One region of the Cupriavidus sp. HE11 genome, then DNA from elsewhere that is predicted to be linked to it. Evidence: predicted binding sites of a transcription regulator. Region 1 holds the regulator's gene; each other region holds the start of a gene.
What was found. The regulator NrdR, encoded in region 1, represses ribonucleotide reductase genes. The targets are predictions, from matches to a motif close to CACNANATNTNGTG.
Positions count from the first base shown of each region.

Region 1 (3,971 bases):
GCAGCGCCACGCTCTCGTCGCGGGTGTTACGGGCCAGGCGCTCCGAATTCATGCTCATCGTGCTGGCGGCCAGGCCGGCGAGCGTCAGGATGACCAGGAGCAGCAGCACCAGGATCAGCGACATGCCACGCTGCCCGGAGCGGAGGGATGTTAGGGGGATGCGGTGTTTCATGGCCGGCCTATGTCAGTCGGTTGCGAAGGGCGATGTAGAACGTGAAGTGCTTGTGCAGGCGGCCATTGGCGGCCAGTTGCAACACGCTGCCGGCATCCCCGTTGGGCGCCAGGTCCTTGGGGGCATACGTGGCGCCGAAATGGCTGATGGCCGTCTTGATCATGTCGGGATTGGTGGTGCCATTGCCGCGCAACACGACGGACACGCGCACGGCCAGCACGTTGTCCATGTTCGACGTTGCCCCCGGCGGCACGAAACGGTTCACCACCAGGTCGTTGTCGGTGTCTTCGCCCAGCAGGACCTGGAACGCTTCGACGTTGCGGAACAGCGGTGTCGCGGTGCCATTGACCTCGCATTGCAGCCAGGGAACACCATCGGCGTCCTTGACGATCGAATAGACCTCGGTGGTCTGCACGTTGCCGTTCACGTCATTTCCGCTGCAATCGACCGAGCTGCCGTCAGCTTGCGGAAACGTGAGGGCGTCGGATGCTGCAAACGGATCGCCACCGGCCTTCGAAGAGCCGTAATAGCGCAGGGTCAGGGTGTCGCTGGTGTTTGCGCCACCGTCGTTGGTGGCTTCCAGCGTGGGTTTCGCGAAGTCGTTATTCGTGTACAGGAAATCGGAATACCCGATCTGGCGCGCCTGCCGCTGCAGCAGCTGGGCGATGGCGCGGGCGTTTTCCTGGATCTCGCCCACATCGCCCTGCGTGCTGTTGGAGCGGCGCTGCGAGATATAGAGCGAGCTGGCCGCAAGGATCAGCAGCATGCTGATTACCATGCCGACCATCAACTCGACCAGCGTGAACCCGCTGGCCGCGCGGCGGCGGAACTGACGGTTTTGCGTAGTCATGGGATAAGCGCAGTCGAGAAAAGCTGTGGGGTTGCGCCGCTGTCTTCGCGCCAGAAGATCTTGATGACGTACGGTGCGTTGGCGTTCTTGTCGCAGCCGTTCTTGCCATCTGCCGCACTGGTGCCGTCATTGGGCGTGCTGTCCTTGCATACGACTCCATCGCCACCGGGCATGCTTTCCTGGACGTCCGCGAGCCATGTGGCATAGGCGGTGGTGGCCATCTGGTCCGGCGTGCAGCCATCCTTGGTAAAGCACTCCGCGATCGGCTCTGCCGTGGGCACATTGAAGGTGCCGTTGGTCACGGCCACGGCATTGCTGCGAATCTGGTCCGCCAGGTTGTAGGCCATCAGCGCGGCGTAGTTGCGCATCGCCGCCGTGCGCGAATCCACCAGTGTCTGCAACTGCAGGTTGGCGAGCGCCAGCATGCCGATCGACAGCACCACCAGCGTGACTAGCGCCTCGATCAGCGAAAAGCCGCGCGCCGCAGTCCGCGCACGCGACAGCCGGCATCGATCCGCCATCGGAGTAGGGGAGGGATAGGGCGTCATGGCGTCAGGAACACGTCGACTGCAGCTGGGTGGAGGGCCGGCCGCTGCCGGTGATGGAAACTGTCTGCCCGGCTTCCGTGGAGTTGCGCTCACAGAATTTCCAGCTTGCGGTGGGCGTGTTGGAGCTGCCCGTCGATCGCAGGCGCACGCGGTTTGGCGAGTCGCCGAGGTTGGCGGCCGTCAGGTCCGTGGTGGCCTGCAACGGATCGCTGTAGCGGATCAGCTCTTCGGTGTTCGAGTAGGTGCCGTCGTTGTCTGCGTCGACAAACACGATGCGGCGCAGCGTCCAGTCGTCGGAGCAGGTGTTGCCGGTGTCCAGCGGACAGACCGTGACTGTGGCGTTGCGGCGCGCGGCTTCGCTGCGGGCGAGTTCGAGGTCCGCGAACAGGCGCGTGGCATCGGCCGACAGCCGGCTGTTATGGAGGAATGACTTGAAATTCGGCGCGGCTGCGGCGGCCAGCACGACCAGCACCGCAATGGCCACCATCAACTCGATCAGCGTGACCCCGCTGGCGCGCCGCCGACGGCATCGTTGGCCTGCACGCGTGTGAACAGCCCCTGGCGCATCTGCTACAACGCCGGCGGTAACCCCAGGCGTAGACAGCAAAGGCGTCAGCAAGCCCGCTGCCTCTCGGCAGAAAGACTGACCCATTTGTAACTCCCGTCCAAAAAAACGACAGTTCTTTTTGTTCTTTGCGCGGCGCGCTGGAATTCTGTTGCGTCCGGACCTCTGCTGGGCCTGGTTCCGCGTGGCGGCGCTGCCATGTTGCAGCGCTTGGTTTCTATGCGATTTAAACGCGCGCTCGTCCGCCTGCCTCCTTACCCGAAGGAGGTCAGTGCAGATTAGACAGCTTTTCTAGGGAAGTGGCTACCCCTTTCGTGGGGTAGGGGTCGAAAACTCGTCCAGTACGTCGCGGAATTCAGACACATCTTCGAAGCTTCGATAAACGGAAGCAAAGCGGATATAGGCGATCTTGTCGAGCTTTCGCAATTCGCGCATGACCAGTTCGCCCACCTGGCTGCTCGGGATTTCCTTCTCGCCCAGCGCCAGCAGCTTTTCCTCGATGCGGAGGATGGCTTCGTCGATGGCCTCGGCCGATACCGGCCGCTTGCGCAGGGCCAGCCGCATCGAATCCTTGAGCTTGGCCCGGGAGTAGTCGACGCGCGAGCCGTTCTTCTTCACGATGGCCGGAAAGAAGAGCTCGATGCGCTCGTAAGTGGTGAAACGGCGGTCGCAGGCCTCGCAACGCCGGCGGCGGCGCACGGCTTCGCCGTCCTCGGAGACGCGACTGTCAAGGACCTGGGTATTGGAATGACCGCAGAAGGGGCATTTCATGCCTGACCACCTGAAGAAATATGCCAGCCCGCATTTTGCATCTTTGAGTTCTGCTGCGGGGTTGTGGCGGGTCAACCGGCGCCGCCGACCAGGGGAGGGCGGCGCCGTTGGTGCGTACTAACTATAGATACGCTTCAGATCGCGCGGGGCGATCCATCCATCCGTCCGATCAGCCGTAGACCGGGAAGCGGCGCGTCAGCGCTGCCACCTGCTCGCGAACCTTGGCGATGTTGGCTTCGTCGTGCGGGTTGTCCAGCACGTCGGCGATCAGGTTGGCCACCTGGCGGGCTTCCTCTTCCTTGAAGCCGCGCGTGGTCATGGCCGGTGAGCCCAGGCGGACGCCCGAGGTCACGAACGGCTTTTCCGGATCGTTCGGGATGGCGTTCTTGTTCACCGTGATATGCGCGTCGCCCAGGATCTTCTCGGCTTCCTTGCCGGTGATCTGCTTGGCGCGCAGGTCCACCAGCATCACGTGGCTTTCCGTCTTGCCCGACACGATGCGCAGGCCGCGCGAGATCAGCGTCTCGGCCAGCACGGCGGCGTTCTTCACCACTTGCTGCTGGTATTCCTTGAATTCCGGCTGCAGCGCTTCCTTGAACGCCACGGCCTTGCCGGCGATCACGTGCATCAGCGGACCACCCTGGATACCCGGGAAGATGGCCGAGTTGATGGCCTTCTCGTGCTCGGCCTTCATCAGGATCACGCCACCGCGCGGGCCACGCAGGCTCTTGTGGGTGGTGGTGGTCACGAAGTCGGCGTGCGGCACGGGGTTCGGGTACACGCCGGCGGCGATCAGGCCGGCGTAGTGGGCCATGTCCACCATGAAGTAGGCGCCCACTGCCTTGGCAACCTTGGCGATGCGTTCGAAGTCGATGCGCAGCGCGAAAGCCGAGGCGCCGGCGATGATCATCTTCGGCTTGGTTTCGTGGGCCTTCTTTTCCAGCGCGTCGTAGTCGATGTCTTCCTGGGCGTTCAGGCCGTAGCTAACGACGTTGAACCACTTGCCGCTCATGTTCAGCGCCATGCCGTGGGTCAGGTGACCGCCTTCGGCCAGGCTCATGCCCA
Region 1 is NZ_CP184464.1:1,022,455-1,026,425, reverse strand. Features, by position in the region: gene ACOABP_RS04815 (pilus assembly PilX family protein) at 1-124, opposite strand, end outside; gene ACOABP_RS04810 (PilW family protein) at 180-1,022, opposite strand; gene pilV (type IV pilus modification protein PilV) at 1,019-1,570, opposite strand; gene ACOABP_RS04800 (GspH/FimT family pseudopilin) at 1,575-2,222, opposite strand; gene nrdR (transcriptional regulator NrdR) at 2,439-2,906, opposite strand; gene glyA (serine hydroxymethyltransferase) at 3,076-3,971, opposite strand, start outside.

Region 2 (3,971 bases), on a different replicon from region 1:
CGGATACATGCCGGCCGTGTGCAACGCCACCTGAAAGTCCATCTGCCGCACGGCGCGCATCGCTTCGGGCAATGCGGCCTGCAGCGTGGGCTCGCCGCCCGAGAACACCACCCCGTCAAGCAGACCGCGCCGGCGCTGCAGGAACGACAGGAAGTCGTGCCAGGCCATTGCTGGCGGCGCCTGCGGCGCAATCAGGTGCGGGTTGTGGCAGTAGCCGCATTGCCATGGGCAGCCCTGGCAGAACAGCACGGCCGCCAGCCGCCCCGGAAAGTCGATGCTGGTCAACGGCACGAGGCCGCCGATCCGCATGCTGTCGGCCAAGGGGCCGGTCATTGCGCGCTCAGCCCTGGCAACGCTGCTCGTGGAAGAACCGGCGCTCGGCATGCTCGCCCTTCTTGCCGATATTGAAGCTCTCCACGGGCCGGTGGTAGCCCATCACGCGGGTCCAGACCTCGCAGGGCTGGCGTTCATCGTCGCGCAGGTCGGCGGTGTCGGCCGTGTTGGCGGAGAAATGCTGGGAGACGGAAAGATCGGTCATGGCATGGCTCGTCGGGTTGGAAAACGTCGGTAGGAAATGGCGGATGCAACAACTCAGGCTGCCTGCTGCGCCCGCTTGCGCGCGAGGATGTCCTCGTCGCATCTGGGGCAGAAGCGGTGTTCGCCGGCCAGGTAGCCGTGCGTGGGACAGACGGAAAACGTGGGCGTGACCGTGATGTATGGCAGCCGGAATGACTCCAGCGCCCGGCGCACCAGGCGCTTGCAGGCGTCGCCGCTGGACAGGCGCTCGCCCATGTAGAGATGCAGCACGGTGCCGCCCGTGTATTTCGACTGCAGCGTCTCCTGGCGCGCCAGCGCCTCGAACGGATCGTCGGTGAAGCCCACCGGCAGTTGCGACGAGTTCGTGTAGTAGGGCTGCGTGGGCGTGCCTGCCTGCAGGATGCCGGGCCAGCGCTTGCGGTCTTCGCGCGCGAACCGGTACGTGGTGCCTTCGGCCGGCGTGGCTTCGAGGTTGTACATATGGCCGGTGGCTTCCTGGTATTCGACGATGCGGCCGCGTACGTGGTCGAGCAGCCGTACCGCCATGGCGTGCCCGGCATCGCTCGTGATGTCGTGCGCGTCGCCGGTGAAGTTGCGGATCATCTCGTTGAGACCGTTCACGCCCAGCGTGGAGAAGTGGTTGCGCAGCGTGCCCAGGTAGCGCCGTGTGTATGGGAACAAGCCCTGGTCCATCAGTTGCTGGATGCGCTCGCGCTTGGCCTCCAGCGTGTCGCGGCCGATATCGAGCAACGTGTCGAGCCGTGCCAGCAGGCCGGCTTCGTCGCCGCGATGCAGGTATCCCAGCCGCGCGCAGTTGATGGTCACCACGCCCAGCGAGCCGGTCTGCTCGGCGCTGCCGAACAGGCCGTTGCCGCGCTTGAGCAGTTCGCGCAGGTCCAGCTGCAGGCGGCAGCACATCGACCGCACCATGTTCGGCGTCAGGTCCGAGTTCACGAAATTCTGGAAATACGGCAGGCCGTACCGGGCGGTCATCTCGAACAGCCGCGCGGCGTTGTCGCTGTCCCACGGGAAGTCGGGCGTGATGTTGTAGGTAGGGATCGGAAACGTGAAGACGCGGCCCCTGGCATCGCCCTGCGTCATCACCTCGATGTACGCGCGGTTGATCATGTCCATCTCTGCCTGCAGGTCGCCATAGCGGAACGGCATCTCCTGGCCGCCGATCACCGGCACCTGATCCCTGAGGTCATCGGGGCAGGTCCAGTCGAAGGTCAGGTTGGTGAACGGCGTCTGCGTGCCCCAGCGCGACGGCACGTTGAGGTTGTAGATCAACTCCTGGATATGCTGCTTCACCTCGGGGTACGCCATCGCGTCCTTGCGGATAAACGGCGCCATATAGGTATCGAACGACGAGAACGCCTGCGCGCCGGCCCATTCGTTCTGCATCGTCCCCAGGAAATTCACGATCTGCCCGACCGCGCTGGACATATGCCGGGGCGGCAGCGCTTCCACCTTGCCCGGCACGCCGTTGAGCCCTTCGTGCAGCAGCGTGCGCAGCGACCAGCCCGCGCAGTAGCCGGACAACATGTCCAGGTCGTGGATATGCAGGTCGCCCTCGCGGTGCGCCGCGCCGGCCTCGGGCGCATACACGTGCGACAGCCAGTAGTTGGCCGTGACCTTGCCAGCCACGTTCAGGATCAGCCCTCCGAGCGAATAGCCCTGGTTGGCGTTCGCGTTGATACGCCAGTCCTGGCGGTCCAGGTATTCGTTGATCGACGATTCCACATCCACCGTCGTCCTGCCCACGGCCATTTCCGACATCGCGCCCGCCCTCATTCATACAAGATATGGGGCAAATTCTTCCACGCTGCACTACATGTAGTTTTGGCCTGGATCAAATGTCGATATCAGGGGTATTTGCCGGCCGCCAGGCGAAATTGCGCCAAAGCCATTACCATGGCCGCTTTCGCCCACAAAACGACAAGCTCATCACGATGACCGTTCTGTCCGACTTCCCGATTACCGGCAAATGGCCGGCGCAACATCCCGAACGCCTGCAGCTGTATTCGCTGAATACCCCCAACGGCATCAAGGTATCGCTGATGCTGGAGGAAACCGGGCTGCCCTACGAGCCGCACCTGGTGCGCTTTGACAAGCACGACCAGACCTCGCCCGAGTTCCTGTCGCTGAACCCCAACAACAAGATTCCCGCGATCATCGATCCCAACGGCCCCGGCGGACAGCCGCTGGCGCTGTGGGAATCGGGCGCCATCCTGGTGTACCTGGCGGACAAGACCGGCAAGTTCATGCCGGCCGATCCGGCGCTGCGCTACGAGACGCTGCAGTGGGTGATGTGGCAGATGGGCGGAATCGGCCCGATGTTCGGCCAGGTAGGCTTCTTCCACAAGTTCGCGGGCAAGGACTACGAGGACAAGCGTCCGCGTGACCGCTACGTGGCCGAATCGAAGCGGCTGCTGAACGTGCTGAACGAACGGCTCAAGGGCCGCCAGTGGATCATGGGCGACGACTACACGATCGCCGACATCGCCACGTTCCCGTGGATACGCAACCTGCTGGGCTTCTACGAGGCCGGCGACCTGGTGGGTATCCAGGACTTCCCCGAAGTGTCGCGCGTGCTGGCGGCCTTCGTGGCACGCCCCACCGTGCAGCGCGCGGTCAATATTCCGAAGCGGCCGGAATAAGGCTGGGCCGCAACAAGCGGCCCTGCGGCAGTCAGCCCGCGAAGCCCAGCAAGGCGCTGATGGCGGCGGCTTCCTCGCGCACCGCGCGGCCAGTTGGCCCGTCGATCGCCGGGTCGAAGCCGCCGGTGGCGCCCAGCGCGGTCAGCACCGCGCAGACCCGGCCGGTGTAGTCGCGCACCGGCGCCGCCACGGCGCTGATGCCCTTGAGGTTGGTATCGCGCACCGCCGCGCAGCCCTGCTTGCGCACGGGCTCGCGCAGGGCGCCCAGCGGGTCCTTCGCATCCAGGTCGGCCCGCTGCACTGGCGTCAGCGCATCGAGTTCGGCGCGGGCCAGCGCCTGCACGTTCGAATCGTCGAGCATCCCCAGGAACACCCGGCCCGTGGCCGACCACAGCAGCGGCATCACCGACCCCACCCGCACATTCACCGTCACCGGCAGGCCCGGCTCCTCGATCCGCACGATGGTGGGCCCCTTGTTGCCCATCACGGCGATAAAGCACGTGACTTCAAGCCGCTCGCGCAGCCGTACCAGCGAGGCTTCCGACAGCCGGATCGGGTCGGCCTGGCGCATCGCGGCCAACCCGATCTGCAGCGCCTCGATGCCCAGGTGGTACTGCTGGGTGTTGGCTTCCTGCGCGACAAACCCCTCCTCCATCAGGCTCACCAGATAGCGGTGCACCTTGGCCGGACTTTCACCGATCTGCCCGGCAATGGCGGTCAGGCTGGCGCGCCCGCCCAATCGGGCCAGGGTCTTGAGCACGGCCATGCCGGTTT
Region 2 is NZ_CP184465.1:2,192,380-2,196,350, reverse strand. Features, by position in the region: gene ACOABP_RS27200 (anaerobic ribonucleoside-triphosphate reductase activating protein) at 1-333, opposite strand, end outside; gene nrdD (anaerobic ribonucleoside-triphosphate reductase) at 341-538, opposite strand; gene ACOABP_RS27190 (ribonucleoside triphosphate reductase) at 592-2,331, opposite strand; gene ACOABP_RS27185 (glutathione S-transferase N-terminal domain-containing protein) at 2,490-3,197, shown strand; gene ACOABP_RS27180 (IclR family transcriptional regulator) at 3,229-3,971, opposite strand, start outside.
Region 2: ACOABP_RS27190 (ribonucleoside triphosphate reductase) is a predicted target of NrdR. The motif match lies at 2,366-2,379, and genes of this name have one in related genera.

Region 3 (3,971 bases), 380 kb from region 1:
CCGTGGCCGACCTTGGGCCGCTCGACGCCGGCATGGAGCGCGCGAGCCTGTTGCAGACCGGCATGTCGCCCATGCCGGCTGGCGCGCCCGTGGCCGCACCGGCCGGCTATCACGCCTGGGGCAGCCCGATGACCTGGCCGGCCGCCGGCGCTGCGGCACCGGGTGGCGCAAATCCGGAACTGGCGCCCGAGCCAGGCGCGGATGACGGCGAAGCCGGGCAGGGCGACAGCGTGGCGGCCGACCCGCTGGGCGCGGCGCTGGCCGACCTCGATTTCCCGATCGACCTGCCTGCGCGGCTGGAAGCCGTGGAGCGCGAGCTGATCCTGCGCGCGCTGCGCCAGACCGGCTTCAACCGCACGGCGGCCGCGCCGCTGCTGGGCCTGAACTTCCGTCAGCTTCGGTACCGCATCCAGCAACTAGGTATTCGCGACGAACGCGATGGCCGGGACGGCCGCGATGCCGCCGACGATGGCGAATCGGTGGCCGAGGGCGAGGGACGCGGCGATGCGTGACGCTACCGGCGCCCACGACTTCATGCCTGACGCCGAAGGCTGGGTGCCCGCCGCCCGGCACGTGCCGTCGCCGAATTTCGATGCGCGGCCCGATGGCGCGCCGCTCGACGTGGTGGTCATCCACAACATCAGCCTGCCACCCGGCCAGTTCGGCAGCGGCGACATCGAGGCGTTCTTCCAGAACCGGCTCGATGCGTCGCGCCATCCGTTCTTCGAGACCATCCGCGATGTGCGCGTGTCGGCCCACTTCCTGATCGCCCGCGACGGCGAGCTGGTGCAGTTCGTGGCCTGCACGCAGCGCGCGTGGCATGCGGGACAGTCTGCGTACTGCGGACGCCAGCGCTGCAACGACTTCTCGATCGGCATCGAGATCGAGGGCGCCGACGACCAGCCGTTCACGCTGGCCCAGTACGACACCGCCGCCGCGCTGGTGACCGCGCTGCGCGCCGCCTACCCGATCCAGGGCATTGCCGGGCACAGCGATATCGCGCCCGGACGCAAGACCGATCCGGGCCCGCATTTCGACTGGCATCGGTTCGCGACGCAGGCGGACCTGCCTGCGGAATTGCTGCCGTATCGGCACGGATGACCCAGTCTGTGTAGGGATAATCACTGTGTTGCACAAACGCCGCAAAACGCGCGGCGGCCTCAAGACGGTGAATGTGGCGCCAACAAAACCCCGAACCCCGCAGGTTGTCATCGCACTGAAAAATACCTGTGCAGTTACGTGAACGCCGCTTCATTTCGGCGCAATGGCGGCTACAATCGCGCCCCCGGCGGTTGCAGGCGCGCCCCATCCTGGGTCACCTATCGGTGATCCATTCCCATTAAAAAATTTTCGAAATTTTGTGCGCCACCGAACGTGACGCCGCGAAGCCTTGAGGCAGCGCGCTTTGCGGGAATGTGGCGCCGCCGCACCGGACCGCCCAGACCCCACGCCGCGCTTGTCAAGACTGGTCATGCTGTCTCTTTTCACTATACTTAGGCCCAGTTTCGAACGGCACCACAACATCTAGTGGTGCCGCCGGGGGACCGGCCCGGAAGTGCAGAAAACGTCGCGGCAGCATGCGGCATTTAATGCAGATGGGTTAGTGGGCCGGCGCAGTACCGAAAGTCCCTAGCAAAGTGTCCGCACGAGCAGTTTGGTTCGCATCTGGCATGGCCTGAATCAAGTGACTTATAAAGCGCATTTTGCTAGGGACTTTGTCGTCTCAGTACAAGAACAGAAGTATTCATTTCAGGGTTAATACCGGAGTTACCTCATGCAAACGGCCCAAAACGAACAACAAACCACCGGCGTGACTGGCGCAACTGGAATTGGTGGCGCAGCAGCCGGTAGCTCGCAGCAGAGCCCTGCCGCTGCAGGTGTTTCGTATCAGGACTACAAGCTGATCCGCCGTAACGGCTCGGTGGTGGCGTTCGAACCGAACAAGATTGCCGTGGCCGTGACCAAGGCTTTCCTGGCCGTCAACGGTGGCCAGGGTGCGGCATCGGCTCGCGTGCGCGAGCTGGTGGAGCAACTGACGCAGTCCGTGGTGCGCGCGCTGGTGCGCAGCCGCCCGAACGGCGGCACCTTCCATATCGAAGACGTGCAGGATCACGTGGAACTGGCGCTGATGCGCTCGGGCGAGCATGAGGTGGCCCGTGCCTACGTGCTGTACCGCGAAAAGCGCACGCAGGAGCGTGCCCAGGCCAACGCGCAGGCCGTGGCCCGCGTGCAGGAAGCCGGTGCGTCGTTCAACGTGACCGACAACGGCGCAACCCGTCCGCTGGACCTGGTGGCGCTGCACGCGCTGATCGACAACGCCTGCAGCGGCCTTGGCAAAGCTGTCAGCGCCGAGCCGATCCTGAAGGAAACGCTCAAGAACCTGTACGACGGCGTGCCGATGACGCAGGTCTACGATTCGGCCATCCTGGCCGCGCGTACGCTGATCGAGAAGGACCCGGCCTACAGCCAGGTGACCGCCCGTATCCTGCTGCACACGATCCGCAAGGAAATCCTGGGCGCCGAAGTGACCCAGACTGAAATGTCGACGAAGTACGCCGAGTACTTCCCGAAGTTCATCGCCCGCGGCATCGAAGCCGAGCTGCTGGACGAAAAGCTGGCCACGTACGACCTGACCCGCCTGGGTGCCGCGCTGGACGCCTCGCGCGACTTCCAGTTCAACTACCTGGGCCTGCAGACGCTGTACGACCGCTACTTCCTGCACGTTGACGAAGTGCGCATCGAAATGCCGCAGGCCTTCTTCATGCGCGTGGCGATGGGCCTGGCGCTGGAAGAAAAGGACCGCGAAGCCCGCGCCATCGAGTTCTACCAGCTGCTGTCGTCGTTCGACTTCATGTCGTCCACGCCGACGCTGTTCAACTCGGGCACGCGCCGCTCGCAGCTGTCGTCGTGCTACCTGACCACGGTCTCGGACGACCTGGAAGGCATCTACGAAGCCCTGAAGGAAAATGCGCTGCTGTCGAAGTTCGCCGGCGGCCTGGGCAACGACTGGACCAACGTGCGCGCACTGGGCTCGCACATCAAGGGCACCAACGGCAAGTCGCAGGGCGTGGTGCCGTTCCTGAAGGTGGTCAACGACACGGCCGTGGCCGTGAACCAGGGCGGCAAGCGCAAGGGCGCGGTCTGCGCGTACCTGGAGACGTGGCACCTGGACATCGAGGAATTCCTGGAGCTGCGCAAGAACACCGGCGACGACCGCCGCCGCACGCACGACATGAACACGGCCAACTGGATTCCGGACCTGTTCATGAAGCGCGTGATGGAAAACGGCGAATGGACGCTGTTCTCGCCGGCCACCTGCCCGGACCTGCACGACAAGGTCGGCAAGGCATTCGAGCAGGCCTACCTGGGCTACGAAGCCAAGGCTGCCAACGGCGAACTGAAGCTGTTCAAGAAAGTGCCGGCCATGCAGCTGTGGCGCAAGATGCTGGGCATGCTGTTCGAGACCGGCCACCCGTGGATCACGTTCAAGGACCCGTGCAACATCCGCAGCCCGCAGCAGCACGTGGGCGTGGTGCATAGCTCGAACCTGTGCACGGAAATCACGCTGAACACGAACGAAAGCGAAATCGCCGTGTGCAACCTGGGTTCGGTGAACCTGGTGGCCCACCTGAAGCAGCAGGCCGACGGCACGTACGTGCTGGACCACGCCAAGCTGCAGAAGACGATCCGCACCGCGATGCGCATGCTCGACAACGTGATCGACATCAACTACTACGCGGTGGAGAAGGCGCGCAATTCGAACCTGCGCCACCGTCCGGTGGGCATGGGCATCATGGGCTTCCAGGACTGCCTGCACGTGCTGCGCACGCCGTACGCCAGCGACGCCGCCGTGAAGTTTGCCGACACGTCGATGGAAGCGGTCTGCTACTACGCGTACCACGCATCGACCGAACTGGCCGAAGAGCGCGGCCGCTACAGCACCTACCAGGGTTCGCTGTGGGACCGTGGCA
Region 3 is NZ_CP184464.1:1,397,763-1,401,733, reverse strand. Features, by position in the region: gene ACOABP_RS06500 (sigma-54-dependent transcriptional regulator) at 1-512, shown strand, start outside; gene ampD (1,6-anhydro-N-acetylmuramyl-L-alanine amidase AmpD) at 505-1,101, shown strand; gene ACOABP_RS06490 (ribonucleoside-diphosphate reductase subunit alpha) at 1,775-3,971, shown strand, end outside.
Region 3: ACOABP_RS06490 (ribonucleoside-diphosphate reductase subunit alpha) is a predicted target of NrdR. The motif match lies at 1,517-1,530, and genes of this name have one in related genera.